4 regions of the Leeia speluncae genome follow, and region 1 is predicted to be linked to each of the others. Evidence: predicted binding sites of a transcription regulator. Region 1 holds the regulator's gene; each other region holds the start of a gene.
The links. Region 1 encodes FNR, which switches genes on or off when oxygen is low (the NO sensors DNR and NnrR bind a similar motif). Its sites were predicted from a motif close to TTGATNNNNATCAA; they were not measured.

Region 1 (3,148 bases):
TTCTATCTGGCGCCAAATCCATTAAACTTTTGACATACTCAGCGGCCGGTATACCAACAGCATCACCCGCACCAATCAGTACATCTACCGCTAAGTGGCTAACGGCCTGACTTTTCAATCGCCAAAGTGCAGATAACTGACTGGCATGAAAATAAATATCTAAAGGATTAATTGCCTGCAAATAAACATTTGAATATTCAGGAATAAATGCCGGCAATACGTTATTTTCACCTTGCAAACGCAATTTAAAATTAACCGTTCCACCTGTTTCAATTGCACCTTTTCCAACCTTACCCCACCAATTTTGGATAATTTCATCTACAGAAAGTCCATTTAATGGTAATTGTAATGTTGCAGAATTAATTCTCTTACCTTCATAATTGCACAAGCGAATTTCCCATTCACTTGCAATCGCTTTTGAAAGCTGAGTTTCATCACTCACTTTGTCAGGCCAGATTTCTGTCAAGCTAACTGGTAACGACATCCGGCCAACGACAGGTTTCTGCCAAGCGCGATGCAAAGCAGCATCGTTTAATCTTGGCTGACGATATTGTTTAGTGGTAGGAAAGACCGCAATATCTTCTAGCATCAGCGATAGCGGATGATTCCAAGCTCTCGGTACCACTACCGATGGGAATTCTACGTTACTGCAATCGTACTGATCGAGTTTTAAAGGGGTCATGGCATGTGTCTAATGTAATCATGTTATGGCTCAACTATGCCGTTTTACAAAACGCCTCGTCTTGATTTTCATCAAGTTCGCGATATGCCTCTTTGCTAGAGAACGCTCTTCATGCGGTAAAATTTGTTCTATATCAATAGATTGTCGACACCCAATGATTCTTAACATGGATTAACACACTTATTTTCCAATAAAACTTTATTACGAAAACAAATGTGATTAATCAGAAAAAACAATACACAATTACCTTTCATTTTTAATTACCGTTAACGGCGAAACAACAGAAATCACGCAAAACCACTATTTTCTTTGTTAAACCCTCATCGTAATTCATAAATTAGGGTAAAATGCATTCACAGTTTATTTGGCAGCCAACGCAATGACTACTTCAAGCACAATCTCTATTCAAGAAGTTTCTTTAAAGCACCTACGGGTTGCTTGCTCTAGTTGTAGCCTGAAAGAACTTTGCCTTCCCCTAGGTTTATCTGGCGAAGAAATGACCCAGCTAGACTCGCTCATCAGCCAACGCATGCGCATCAAAAAAGGTGAGCATCTGTACAGTGCTGGTGATCCAATGGCTTCTTTATATGCAGTTCGTCTTGGATTCTTTAAGATGAGCGTGGTTTCTGAAGATGGCAGAGAACAAGTAACCGGCTTCCAAATGGCTGGCGAACTACTCGGCATGGATGCCATTAGTAACGATACACATACTTGTAGCGCCATCGCGCTAGAAGACAGTGAAGTTTGCGAAATTCCATTTGCGGAACTAGAGCAATTAAGCCGTTCTATTCCATCTTTGCAGCACAACTTCTACAAAGTCCTATCGCGTGAGATCGTCCGTGATCACGGTGTGATGATGCTGCTTGGCAATATGAAAGCAGAAGAACGTCTTGCTGCGTTCTTAATCAATCTATCTCAACGCTTTGCCTTACGTGGTTACTCTTCTAAAAACTTTATTTTGAGAATGACCCGTGAAGAAATTGGCAGCTACCTTGGTTTAAAATTAGAAACCATTAGCCGTAGCTTCTCCAAGTTCCAAGACCAAGGTTTTATCCGTGTCTCTAATAAAGAAGTGGAAATCCTTGATCTAGAAGCCTTGAAAGCCCTACTTGCTGGATGCCCAGAGAAGTAAAACCGTTCATTCAATCACTTCGTTAGTGGTATGCCACTAACGAAGTGATCTCTCCTCAGCATCTCTCGTTTAATTTGGTAACTAATAAATTCTTCTCGGTTACCCGTCTATCTAGTATTCTTCTCTTCAAGCCAAATAATTAGGATCGACTCCATGCTTAGATTGAGTTTGGAAGCATTGCAGGTACTAGATGCAATTGACAGGGAAGGTAGTTTTTCTGCAGCAGCAGAAGCACTTCACCGAGTACCCTCTGCCATTACCTATATTGTACAAAAACTCGAACAAGACTTAGGCGTTCAGATTTTTGATCGCAGTGGACACCGAGCCAAGTTAACGCAAGCAGGTATCGAATTACTGATTGAAGGTAGACACCTTCTAAAAGCCGCAACGGCTTTAGAGTCCCGCATCAAACGAGCTGCATCTGGTTGGGAAACAGAGCTCACTATTGCCCTAGACACAGTAGTTCCAACGCCTGTTATTTTCCCCTTGCTCGAGCAATTTTATCAGCAAGTAAATGGCACAAAGATTCGGCTAACGCACGAAGTATTTGGTGGTTCTTGGGATGCGCTCGTCGAAGGCCGTGCACAGCTTGTCATCGGCGCCCCCGGAGAATCCCCATCAGAAAATGATCTTGCATGTCACCAAATTGGGCAAATTGATTTTATTTTTTGCGTAGCCCCCACACATGCGCTTGCCAAAGTACCAGAACCATTATTAGCGAGTGACATTATGTGGCACCGCTCCGTTGCCGTGGCAGATAGTTCAAGGCAATTAGCCCCGCGCTCTTCAGGCATTCTCCCTGGCCAAGAAACCTTGCTCGTACCTGATATGCGCACCAAGCTAACGGCTCAATTAGCAGGCATCGCCTGTGGCTACTTGCCAAGAACACTAGCAGAACCCTACTTACAAAGCGGGCGGCTCATTCGCAAAGAAATTAATGAAAAACGAGCGAATGCCCATTTTAATTTAGCGTGGAAAAGCAAAGAAGAAGGCAAAGCACTTCAGTGGTGGATTGAGCAACTATCTACACCCTATTGGTGTAATAAAATTATGGAAAGCTGCGCGCTACTCAATCAGCCGTATTAAACAGCGGCAACCTTATTGTACCGACAATGGCAGTATAATTCTTGCTTCACAGCCGCTCTGATCATGGCGGTTTTGAAGCGCAATTTCACCGCCGTGTAGTTCCACCATATTTTTCACAATGGCTAGCCCTAAGCCTGTTCCTTCATGCCTTGTGGTAAAGAATGGCGTAAAAACTTTATCAGCAATATCTGTAGAAATGCCCGGCCCTTGATCGATCACTTTGATTTGCAATGATCCAGCCTGTAACT
Region 2 (3,148 bases), on a different contig from region 1:
TTTGCTCACAATGTACTGAATTTTTATCTCTTGAGCTTGGCGTTGAAAGTCTTAAAATCAGCAACCTATACACGTTGCTCCACTATTTATAACAAGATTATTAATTAACATCGGAAATATTGGAATAACTAAATTGAGACTAGTTGCGTAAGAAGGATAAAGAGGGGAATATGGAAGTGCTTGAGCAAATGTTAGAGCAAGGTACGAAAGACACAACGGCTTTGCTACAAATGGACTCACTAAATGGTGCAAGTTTATTTTCTGTAAGCGAGCCATCATCGTTTGTTGCTGCAGCGAGTGGGCCGGTAGATCACCCAGAAACGCGTGATGTAGCAATTTTAGGTTATGATTAAATTAGTGGTAAATCGGTAAGATCGAGGAATCGTTGTGAAGCGTGCAACAAGAATAGTTTGTCATGCTATCTTATTGATTTAACGCTTGAAAATTTTCTCTGGAGCAGATATTGTCTGCGACCAGAATCAAAAAAGTTTCATCGTGTAGGTACGCGCCCCACCAATATGGACTGCAACCATCGTGGGGCGTTTTTTTTGGGGATAGCGTAAGCTAGCTTATTCACCAAGCTCTAGTTTTTGAGGCGCAAACAAACGTGAAAGTTCGTTTGTTGGTGCGATTTCTTCTTCATCAAATAGCATGTCGCCACCTTCTGGCAAGATTCCATCTGATTTCAGATCTTTAAAGTTAAACAAGTTGTGATCGTTCAAGTGTGAAGGAATCACATTAGATAGCGCACTGAACATGGTTTCAATACGGCCAGGATGCTTTTTATCCCAATCTCTTAACATGTCACCAACAACTTGACGCTGCAAGTTGGGTTGAGATCCACATAAGTTACATGGAATGATAGGGAATTGTTTTAACTTTGCGTAACGAATCAAATCTTTCTCGCGTACATAAGCGAGTGGACGAATGACCATGTGCTCGCCATTGTCTGAAACCAGTTTAGGCGGCATGCCTTTTAGTTTTGCACCGTAAAAGAAGTTCAAGAAGAACGTCGCAAGGATGTCATCACGGTGATGGCCTAAGGCAATTTTTGTACAGCCTTCTTCTGATGCCACGCGATAAAGAATACCGCGACGTAGGCGAGAGCAAAGGCTACAGGTGGTTTTTCCTTCTGGTACCACGCGTTTTACAATGCTGTAGGTGTCTTGTTCGATGATACGGTATGGTACACCGACTGACTTTAAGTAGGCCGGTAGAACATCTTCAGGGAAACCTGGTTGTTTCTGATCTAGGTTGACCGCGAGTAATTCAAACTTCACCGGTGCAACACGTTGTAGGCTCATCAGAATATCTAGCATGCCGTAGCTATCTTTTCCGCCTGATAAGCACACCATGATCTTGTCGCCTTCTTCGATCATGTTGTAATCATTAATCGCATCACCAACGGCATGGCGCAAACGCTTGGTCAGTTTGTTCATCTCATAGCGTTCTTTTTTGGACATTTCGTCCTCAAGTGCCTCTGATGAAGTTGGGTTGCTATCTGTAATGATTTGATCTGCGGAAGACATGTTTCGCTAAACCTAGGTATAAAACGAGTAAGGTCGCGGATTATCTCATATTGAGTTTGAAAAATACAGCAAGGCTTTGATTTGAATAGTATTTGTGGTGATAGGGTTATGTGCTGCCATCAGGAGAGAGGAGATGGCAGCCAACGATTGTAATGCTTACTGAACTGCTTTTAGTAAACCGTACAATTTGTCTTTCAGTTGAAGACGTTCTTTTTTCAGATCTTCTAAAGCCACTTCAGATAAAGCGTCTAGACCATCTTCCGCACGACAGACCGATTTATCTACTGATTCATATTCTTCAAACAATTTCGCAAAATGCGCATTGCTTGTTTTCAATACATGAATTTGATCACGTAGTTCTGGGAATTCACTAGTCAATGGATGATGTTCAACGTGCATTTATATTTTCCTTGTTTTGTTTAACTACGCTTTCAGTCTAGGCATTTGCGGATTTTCGCGATTTGATGTTGATCAATTTGTAAAGAGTTAACTGCTATGCATTCGTAATGAAACGTTAAGATTATTGCAGATGGTGATATGCTGTCGTGCGTTTTTCGTAACAATTGTTTGGTATGTTTGCGAAGCCAAAAATTAATTAGCAGGCAAAAAAATAAAAACGTAGTTCATTCTATGCAGGGAGGCTCTAATGCTGAAACGGTTGCGGTTACAAACACGTATTTTATGCGTGTTGGTGTTGATGAATTTGCTAACGATTATTGCTTTTGGAAGCTATGCACTGTTTGCAAAATTCAACGATCTTCGAAGTGAAATGAATGCAAGGTTAGTGGCGGCGGCACATGCTGTGCCTCTAATTCTTGGCGATGATTTTTTGCATCGTGTGCGCGATCCAAAAGGGGTGCCGCAAGCTGAGTATTTGCAGGTAGTAAACAAGCTAGGCAACTATGCGCGAGATGTTGGTTTGAAATTTGCATACACCATGGAAGTGAAAGACGGGAAGGTCTATTACTTAAATGATGGCGCAACGAAAGAAGACACGGACAAAGACAACTATGCAAAGCATTTAGAAGCGTATGAGGATGCTAGCCCAATGGTCGTTGAGGCAGATAAATCTGGTGCCGCACAGTTTGATGAGTACACCGATAAGTTTGGTACATTTCGCTCTGTTTTCTTACCGATGAAGACGAGTGCGGGTGAAGGGTATGTGGTCGGGATCGATGTAACCGTCGATCATATTCATGGCATTTTGATGAGTAGCCTTTGGAAAATCCTAGGTATGGGGGCGGTTTTGCTCTGCTTGGCAGGATTATTCTCACTTTGGTTCTCCAAAGTATTGGCTGCTACGGTCAATCATTTAACCGCTGAAATTGGATTAATTGCTACTCAGCGAGATTTAACCCAGCCACTGACAGTGAAGGCCGAAGATGAAATTGGGTTGATGGCCAAAGGTTTGTCTAGTCTGATTCTACAAATTCGCCAAACCTTACAGCATGTAAAAGCGAGTGCGCAGCAAAATGCGAGTACCGCCGGTTCATTTGCGAGTGCTGCAGACTCGATGAAGCATCAGGTTCAGGCTGGGGCAGCTAGGCTTCAGGATGTATCTGGATATGCGAGTACCATTCGCGACCGGTCTGAAATGGCGGTTAGCCAAGCAGATGCTG
Region 3 (3,148 bases), on a different contig from region 1:
AGCGATACGCCACATTGAATTTTTGCAAATGGGGCCATCTAAAGTGTTACTCATTTTGGTGGCGACGGATGGCACTGTTCAAAACCGTTTCTTGCAAATGGAGCGAGACTATTCTGCAGAAGAATTACTCGAAGCAGCTAACTTCTTAAATAAGCATTATGTGGGTTGTTCGTTTTTGGTAATGCGAGAGCGTTTGCATGCTGAACTAAAGCAACTGCAAAGTGATGTGACGGCATTAATGAACGCAGCCTTAGAAGTGGGCGAGTCGGTGATTAGTGAGCAGCAGGAAAATCTGGTGTTAAGCGGTGAGCATAATCTCATTTCTAGCGTGGATTTATCTCGTAACGTTGATCGATTGAAACAGTTGTTCCTTGTGTTTGAACAAAAGACGGCATTGATGCAGTTATTAGATAACAGCCAACGTGCCGAAGGGGTGCAACTCTTTATTGGTAGTGAGTCTGGGATGATTCCGCTTGAAGAGTGTTCTGTGGTGACCAGTAGTTACCGGGTAGACGGTGATATTGTCGGCACTTTGGGGGTGATTGGCCCAACGCGTATGGCGTATGACCGCGTGATCCCGATTGTAGATGTCACTGCGAAACTATTATCAAATGCTTTGTCTCAGTAATGAATGATTGTCTATCATTCAAACGATTCAACCATCATGTTTCTCGGTGCAAACCGAACCTCTTACCTGAGTGCCTATGTCTAAGTATGTAACCGAACCACCTTTTGAGCATGGTTCCGAGAAAAAAATTGGCGTTTTATTAGTTAATCTAGGAACGCCAGAAGCGCCTACTGCCAAAGCGGTAAGGCCGTACTTGCGAGAGTTCTTGTCTGATACACGGGTTGTGGAAATTCCAAAACCTGTTTGGTGGTTGATTTTAAATGCGTTTATTTTGCCGTTTAGACCAAAACAATCTGCATTAAAGTACGCCAGTATTTGGACCAATGATGGTTCGCCGTTAATGGTCCATACCACTAAACAAATGAAACTATTAAAAGGGCTGATTGGTGAACGCCAAGGTCCGGGTTATGTAGTGGACTTTGCGATGCGCTATGGTAAACCTTCAGTTGCTGACAAAATGCAGCAACTGAAGAGAGAAGGCTGCGAGCACATTGTGGTGCTGCCACTCTATCCGCAATATGCGGCAAGTAGTGCGGGTTCTGTCATGGATGCGGTTGGCCGTACGATTCAGATGATGCGTAACCCGCCTGTTGTGCGCTCCGTTAAACATTTTCATGATCATCCTACTTATATAGAAGCATTGGCGAAGCAGGTGAAAAAACATTGGGCATTAAATGGTCGTGGCGACCATTTGCTCATGAGTTTCCACGGCGTGCCTAAAGCGACATTAACCAAGGGCGATCCTTACTTTTGCGAGTGTCACAAAACGGGTCGCTTATTAGCCGAAGCACTTGGTTTGGCCAAGGGGGCATACACGATTGCTTTCCAGTCTCGATTTGGGAAAGCCGAATGGGTAAAACCTTATACGTTTGAAGTATTGCATCAGTTAGGGAAAGCCAAAACACCGAAGCTGGATATTATTTGCCCGGGATTTGTTTCTGATTGCCTAGAAACGCTGGAAGAAATTGCGATGGAAGGCAAGGCAGAGTTTGTTGCAGCTGGCGGTGGTGAATATCGTTATGTGCCTTGTCTGAATGAAGAAGAGGGATTGATTGAAACCCTTTATCAGTTAGTCCAACAAGAAGTGCTGGGCTGGGAAAAAGTGTTGCCGTCACCCGCTGAAAGAATGAAGTCACGGGAAGTGGCAAAGGAAAAAGGTGCTAAGCAATAAAGAGAGGATTCTCTAGCTTGGCGATATCTTCGTCAGGTTTATGTTTAAAAACGACAAAGCACTTGGGGCGAAACCTCAAGTGCTTTATTTATTTGACGATGGTCAAATGAAATTTTTCTTGTCAAGCGTATTGTTGGCGTCAATCAGATCATTTAATCAAGGGGAACGCCATGAGTACGCTAGCCAAAATGCACACAGAAGATCACTTTGCTTGTGAACGCCATTTACAAGCATTGATTATTGCCGCAGATACCAAACAAACAACTGACTGTTTGCGCTCTTTGGACTCTTTCCGTGATGAGTTTTTGGCACACCTTGCGATGGAAGAAAACTCGATTTTTAATCGTATTGTAGAGGCGATGCCAAATACTGAATCGACGATTAAAAAACTACGTAAAGCACATGATGAAATGCGCGTTACCTTAGACAATATTGCAAAAAAGATGGTACTACAGGATTTTGCAAACCTAGCTGAACTGTCTCGTGATTTACAGCGTAGCCTTCAAGACCATGCTAACGATGAAGAGAAGCTATTTATTGCAGTGGGTGAAGTGATTGCAAGCCATTCACACTAATCATTTTAAGTCATTCACAGTAATGCAAAACGGCCTTTCTAATGTGGAACAGGCCGTTTTTATTTGAAGCGAACCAACCATTCACTCTTTTTATGTGTGACTTGCAATCGATTGGCGGATTGCTTCTAAACGCTGTTTTTGCTGCCCGTTTTCATCAAAGTTAGCATGAGCTAACCATGCGGCTAATGCGGCTTTCACGGTTGGCCATTCGGAATCGATGATAGAAAACCAAGCGGTATCACGGCTTCTTCCTTTATAGACAATCGCTTGTCTAAATATCCCTTCAAACTGAAACCCGAGGCGTAAGGCCGCCTTTCTAGAAGGTGCATTGAGGCTATCGCACTTCCATTCGTATCGGCGGTAGCCTAGATGATCAAACGCATACTGCATTAATAGAAACTGCGCCTCAGTGGATAGCGGGGTTTGCTTTAGTTTGGGTGAGAAGGTGACACCACCAACTTCAATTACCCCGTGGGTTGGATCTATCCGCATCAACGATAAAGTACCCACCGCTTTTTGGCTGGCTAGATCGATAACCGTATAGGCTAATGGATCTTGGCTAGTCTCTACATTTTTCAGGTATTGGCTAAATGTGGTTTTGTCTGAGGGTGGAGCCTGGAATAGGTAAGTCCAATCTCGGCCATCTGGTGCGCTGGTGTAGGCTTCATATAGATCATCTAGGTGTTGATCATGAGAGACCGGTACGAGTTGGCAGTATTGGCCTGTTAGCACAATGCGTTGCGGTTTTTCGCGAGCTTGCCACTGCGGTACTTC
Region 4 (3,148 bases), on a different contig from region 1:
TTCCATTTCGTTCTATCGTCGTTGCAAGCACAGATGATCCCTATTGCGAGTTTTCTAGGGCAATTAAATTTGCGCATGATTGGCAGGCAGATTTTCATTCTGTTGGATCTTGCGGCCATATTAACTCGGGTAGCCAACTTGGCAATTGGCCACAAGGGCAGGCTTGGTTAAGGCAGCTAATGAGCTAATTGCAATCAACCTGATCGTTTATTCAGCTACAGTTCCATCTGTGTAATACCACTGGCCATTCACTTTTTGGAAATTGCTAACTTCATGAAGTTTGTAGGCTTTTCCATTTACTTTATATGTTGCTACAAACTCGACAATCCCTGCATCAGTCGTCGCACTTGAACGGATTATTTTCAAGTTTATCCATTTGAGCGTCTCTTCTTGCTGCTCAAGTAATGGCGGTGTTGGTCGATTATTTTCTGCCCAAGTATTTAGTAAGTATGCTTCTTCCTGAAGTGCATATGCTGTGTAACGTGACCGCATTAGTGCTTCTGGTGTGGGGGGATTAGCTTCTTCTCTAATAAATGGTAAACAGCATTTTGCTGAGAGTAATTTACTGCCACACTGACAGAGACTGTCTTTTTTTTTCATTTTGTACTCCTGAATTCGATATCAATTATAACAAGAGTCTGCTGATACACATTCAGGAATGATTCAGCAACTGCGTTGCATACTACATTCACTGATTAAACAGGAGTACATCATGAAACGCATTCTTTTAGGTCTTTCTATTCTTCTTGCGGCTGGCTCAGTTGGTGCTCGTGAAATTTCTAATAGCACTTGGATTGGTGGCGCCATCGGTGCGGGCGTAGGCGCTGTGATTGGACATGATATTGGTGATCGAGACGGTGCTATTTTAGGTGCTGCGATTGGCGGTGCTGCAGGTGCTGCAATTGGATCAAATTCAGGGCGCAAAACTTATCGTGAACCGGAGCGCCGAATTGTGTATGTTGAGCCGGCGCGTCGTGAACCAAGATACTATGTTGAAGAACGTTATATTGTTGTGCCAAAACATGATCATGGGCGTCATCGTGGTTGGTATAAAAACGATTACAGATATCGTCAATATCGTGACTAATTAACCTGTAATGAATTTGTAAAGCATTGAAAATTAAAGATATTCTTATTGATTGCTAACGTGCTTCCTTGCAATATGTAAGTTCAAAAATTGTGTGGAGTGTGATGATGAATCGATTATTACGATCTTTAGTATTAATTGGAGGCTTTGCAATAGGCGGTGCAACTATGGCTGGTGAAATGCCCGCCTCTCAGCCAATGCCAGAAGGGGGGCATGGTGAACACCATATGCCACCGCCGGAAGCTTTTGCGGCCTGCGAAAACAAAGCCAAATCTACCGCATGTGTTGTTCAAACACCGAGGGGAGAGATGAAAGGGCGTTGCGGAGGTCCGGAAGGCAAAAAGTTGGCGTGCATGCCAGATATGCCTCCTAAAGGTGGAAAGGGAGAACAACCTCCTCCACCTCCTAAGCCTGAGTAATAAAAAAGGTCTGCTATTTTTGCAGACCTTTTTTCATGTAAAGAAGCTTTACTGTATTACAGGCTGGCACCAGGTTTTGTGGTTTTTCCATCGTTTTGATGGGCTGCGGTGTCTTCTGCAACGTGGCGTCTGACGAAATTGAAAATGTAAATACCCATAATCAGCACAAAACCAATAGTAAATAAGCTGAGTAAGCCAATGTCAGTCGTGAATAATTCTTTGAATAGTTCTTGCATGATTTTCTCCCGCAACTATTTGATTGATAAGCCAATTTTTGTATACCTATATATCAATCCTTTTATGGTTTTGATACTTTGATTTTTGTCAATAGTTGCTGCCGAGTCAGACGTACTCTTTGAATTTTGATCAAAAAATACAGATTCGCCGCTGGTTTTGTGGTGAACGTACGCAATACCAGAAACTCTGCTTGCATCGGTCCTACTAGTCAGAGGACAATCTAGGGGTTTATCCATTTCAGGTTTTTATCGTATGACTCAGCCCAAGCGAATGCAGTTTTTTGGCAACCTTCCCATTGAGGCAATCTTATTGTATTGCCGCCCGGGGTTTGAAGCTGAGTGTGCAACAGAAGCAGTAACCGCTCTAGGAGCGGATGAAGATATTACGGTTGTATATGAAGAGTTATCTGGCTATGCGCGTGTATTGATTCCTGGTCACTTGCGCGAGGCTGCGCGTAGTATTCGATTTTCGAGTTTAATTTTCACTCGTCAACTTGTTTTTGAATTTATGTCTTTGACGGATTTACCTGAGAAGGATCGCCTAACTCCAGTTTTGGACGCTTTGCGTCAATTCAATTCGTTTACTGAGCTGTGGCTTGAAACACCCGATACAAATGATGCGAAAGCATTATCTGGGTTTTGTAAACGCTTTGGCGCACGTCTTTATGATGCGATGTTTGAGGAAGGCTTAATTCAAGAAGATCGTGATGGACAACGACTTGTACTGTTTTGGCCAGACATGAAAACAGTTCACTTTGGTGTGGCCCAACAAGGAAACCGAAGTGAATGGGAGCTAGGTATTCCTCGATTAAGAATGCCTTTTGGTGCACCAAGTCGCTCTACTTTAAAGCTAGCTGAAGCAATTCATATTTTCATGTCTGATGCTGATGCTAATCAGCGTTTCAGAGAGGGGATGCGGGCGGTTGATATCGGGGCCGCGCCTGGCGGATGGACTTTTCAGTTAGTTAGCCGTGGTTTGAAGGTGTTTGCAATTGATAATGGCCCTATGAAAGGGTCTATGCAAGGCCACCCGCAAGTGAAGCATTTAAGACAAGACGGTTTTAAATTTAGACCTGATAAACCGGTAGATTGGTTGGTCTGCGATATGGTTGAACAACCTGTTCGTGTGGCAAATCTAATTGTTGATTGGCTTGAAATGGGTTTGGCGAGAGAGTCTATCTTTAACTTGAAGTTGCCGATGAAAAAGCGTTTGGAAGAGATTGAACGTTGTTTTGGCATTATTCAAGGACGATTAGAAGAGGCTGGTATTCAGTACACCCTTCAAGCGAAGCAGTTGTATCACGACAGAGAGGAAATTACGGTGTATGTTCGTAAGCTTCCTAGTGAGCGAGAACATCAAGTAAAACGATCTGGAAGCAAAGGGAAGCCTGTGAAAAGCGGGGCGA

Region 2: a site for FNR is predicted at 1,991-2,004, ahead of LIN78_RS01255 (HP1242/YdcH family protein). Genes of this name have one in related genera too.
Region 3: a site for FNR is predicted at 1,892-1,905, ahead of LIN78_RS13290 (hemerythrin domain-containing protein). Genes of this name have one in related genera too.
Region 4: a site for FNR is predicted at 1,821-1,834, ahead of LIN78_RS14925 (DUF3149 domain-containing protein). Genes of this name have one in related genera too.

Annotation. Positions count from the first base shown of each region.
Region 1 is NZ_JAJBZT010000016.1:17,109-20,256, forward strand. Features, by position in the region: gene LIN78_RS17495 (hypothetical protein) at 1-682, opposite strand, end outside; gene fnr (fumarate/nitrate reduction transcriptional regulator Fnr) at 1,062-1,814, shown strand; gene LIN78_RS17505 (LysR family transcriptional regulator) at 1,968-2,900, shown strand; gene LIN78_RS17510 (sensor histidine kinase) at 2,913-3,148, opposite strand, start outside.
Region 2 is NZ_JAJBZT010000001.1:268,097-271,244, forward strand. Features, by position in the region: gene LIN78_RS01245 (hypothetical protein) at 144-353, shown strand; gene ttcA (tRNA 2-thiocytidine(32) synthetase TtcA) at 570-1,463, opposite strand; gene LIN78_RS01255 (HP1242/YdcH family protein) at 1,686-1,928, opposite strand; gene LIN78_RS01260 (methyl-accepting chemotaxis protein) at 2,176-3,148, shown strand, end outside.
Region 3 is NZ_JAJBZT010000007.1:118,941-122,088, forward strand. Features, by position in the region: gene hrcA (heat-inducible transcriptional repressor HrcA) at 1-628, shown strand, start outside; gene hemH (ferrochelatase) at 705-1,799, shown strand; gene LIN78_RS13290 (hemerythrin domain-containing protein) at 1,970-2,374, shown strand; gene LIN78_RS13295 (GNAT family N-acetyltransferase) at 2,465-3,148, opposite strand, start outside.
Region 4 is NZ_JAJBZT010000009.1:125,522-128,669, reverse strand. Features, by position in the region: gene LIN78_RS14945 (RBBP9/YdeN family alpha/beta hydrolase) at 1-188, shown strand, start outside; gene LIN78_RS14940 (YchJ family protein) at 208-600, opposite strand; gene LIN78_RS14935 (YMGG-like glycine zipper-containing protein) at 713-1,087, shown strand; gene LIN78_RS14930 (hypothetical protein) at 1,195-1,506, shown strand; gene LIN78_RS14925 (DUF3149 domain-containing protein) at 1,563-1,742, opposite strand; gene rlmM (23S rRNA (cytidine(2498)-2'-O)-methyltransferase RlmM) at 1,996-3,148, shown strand, end outside.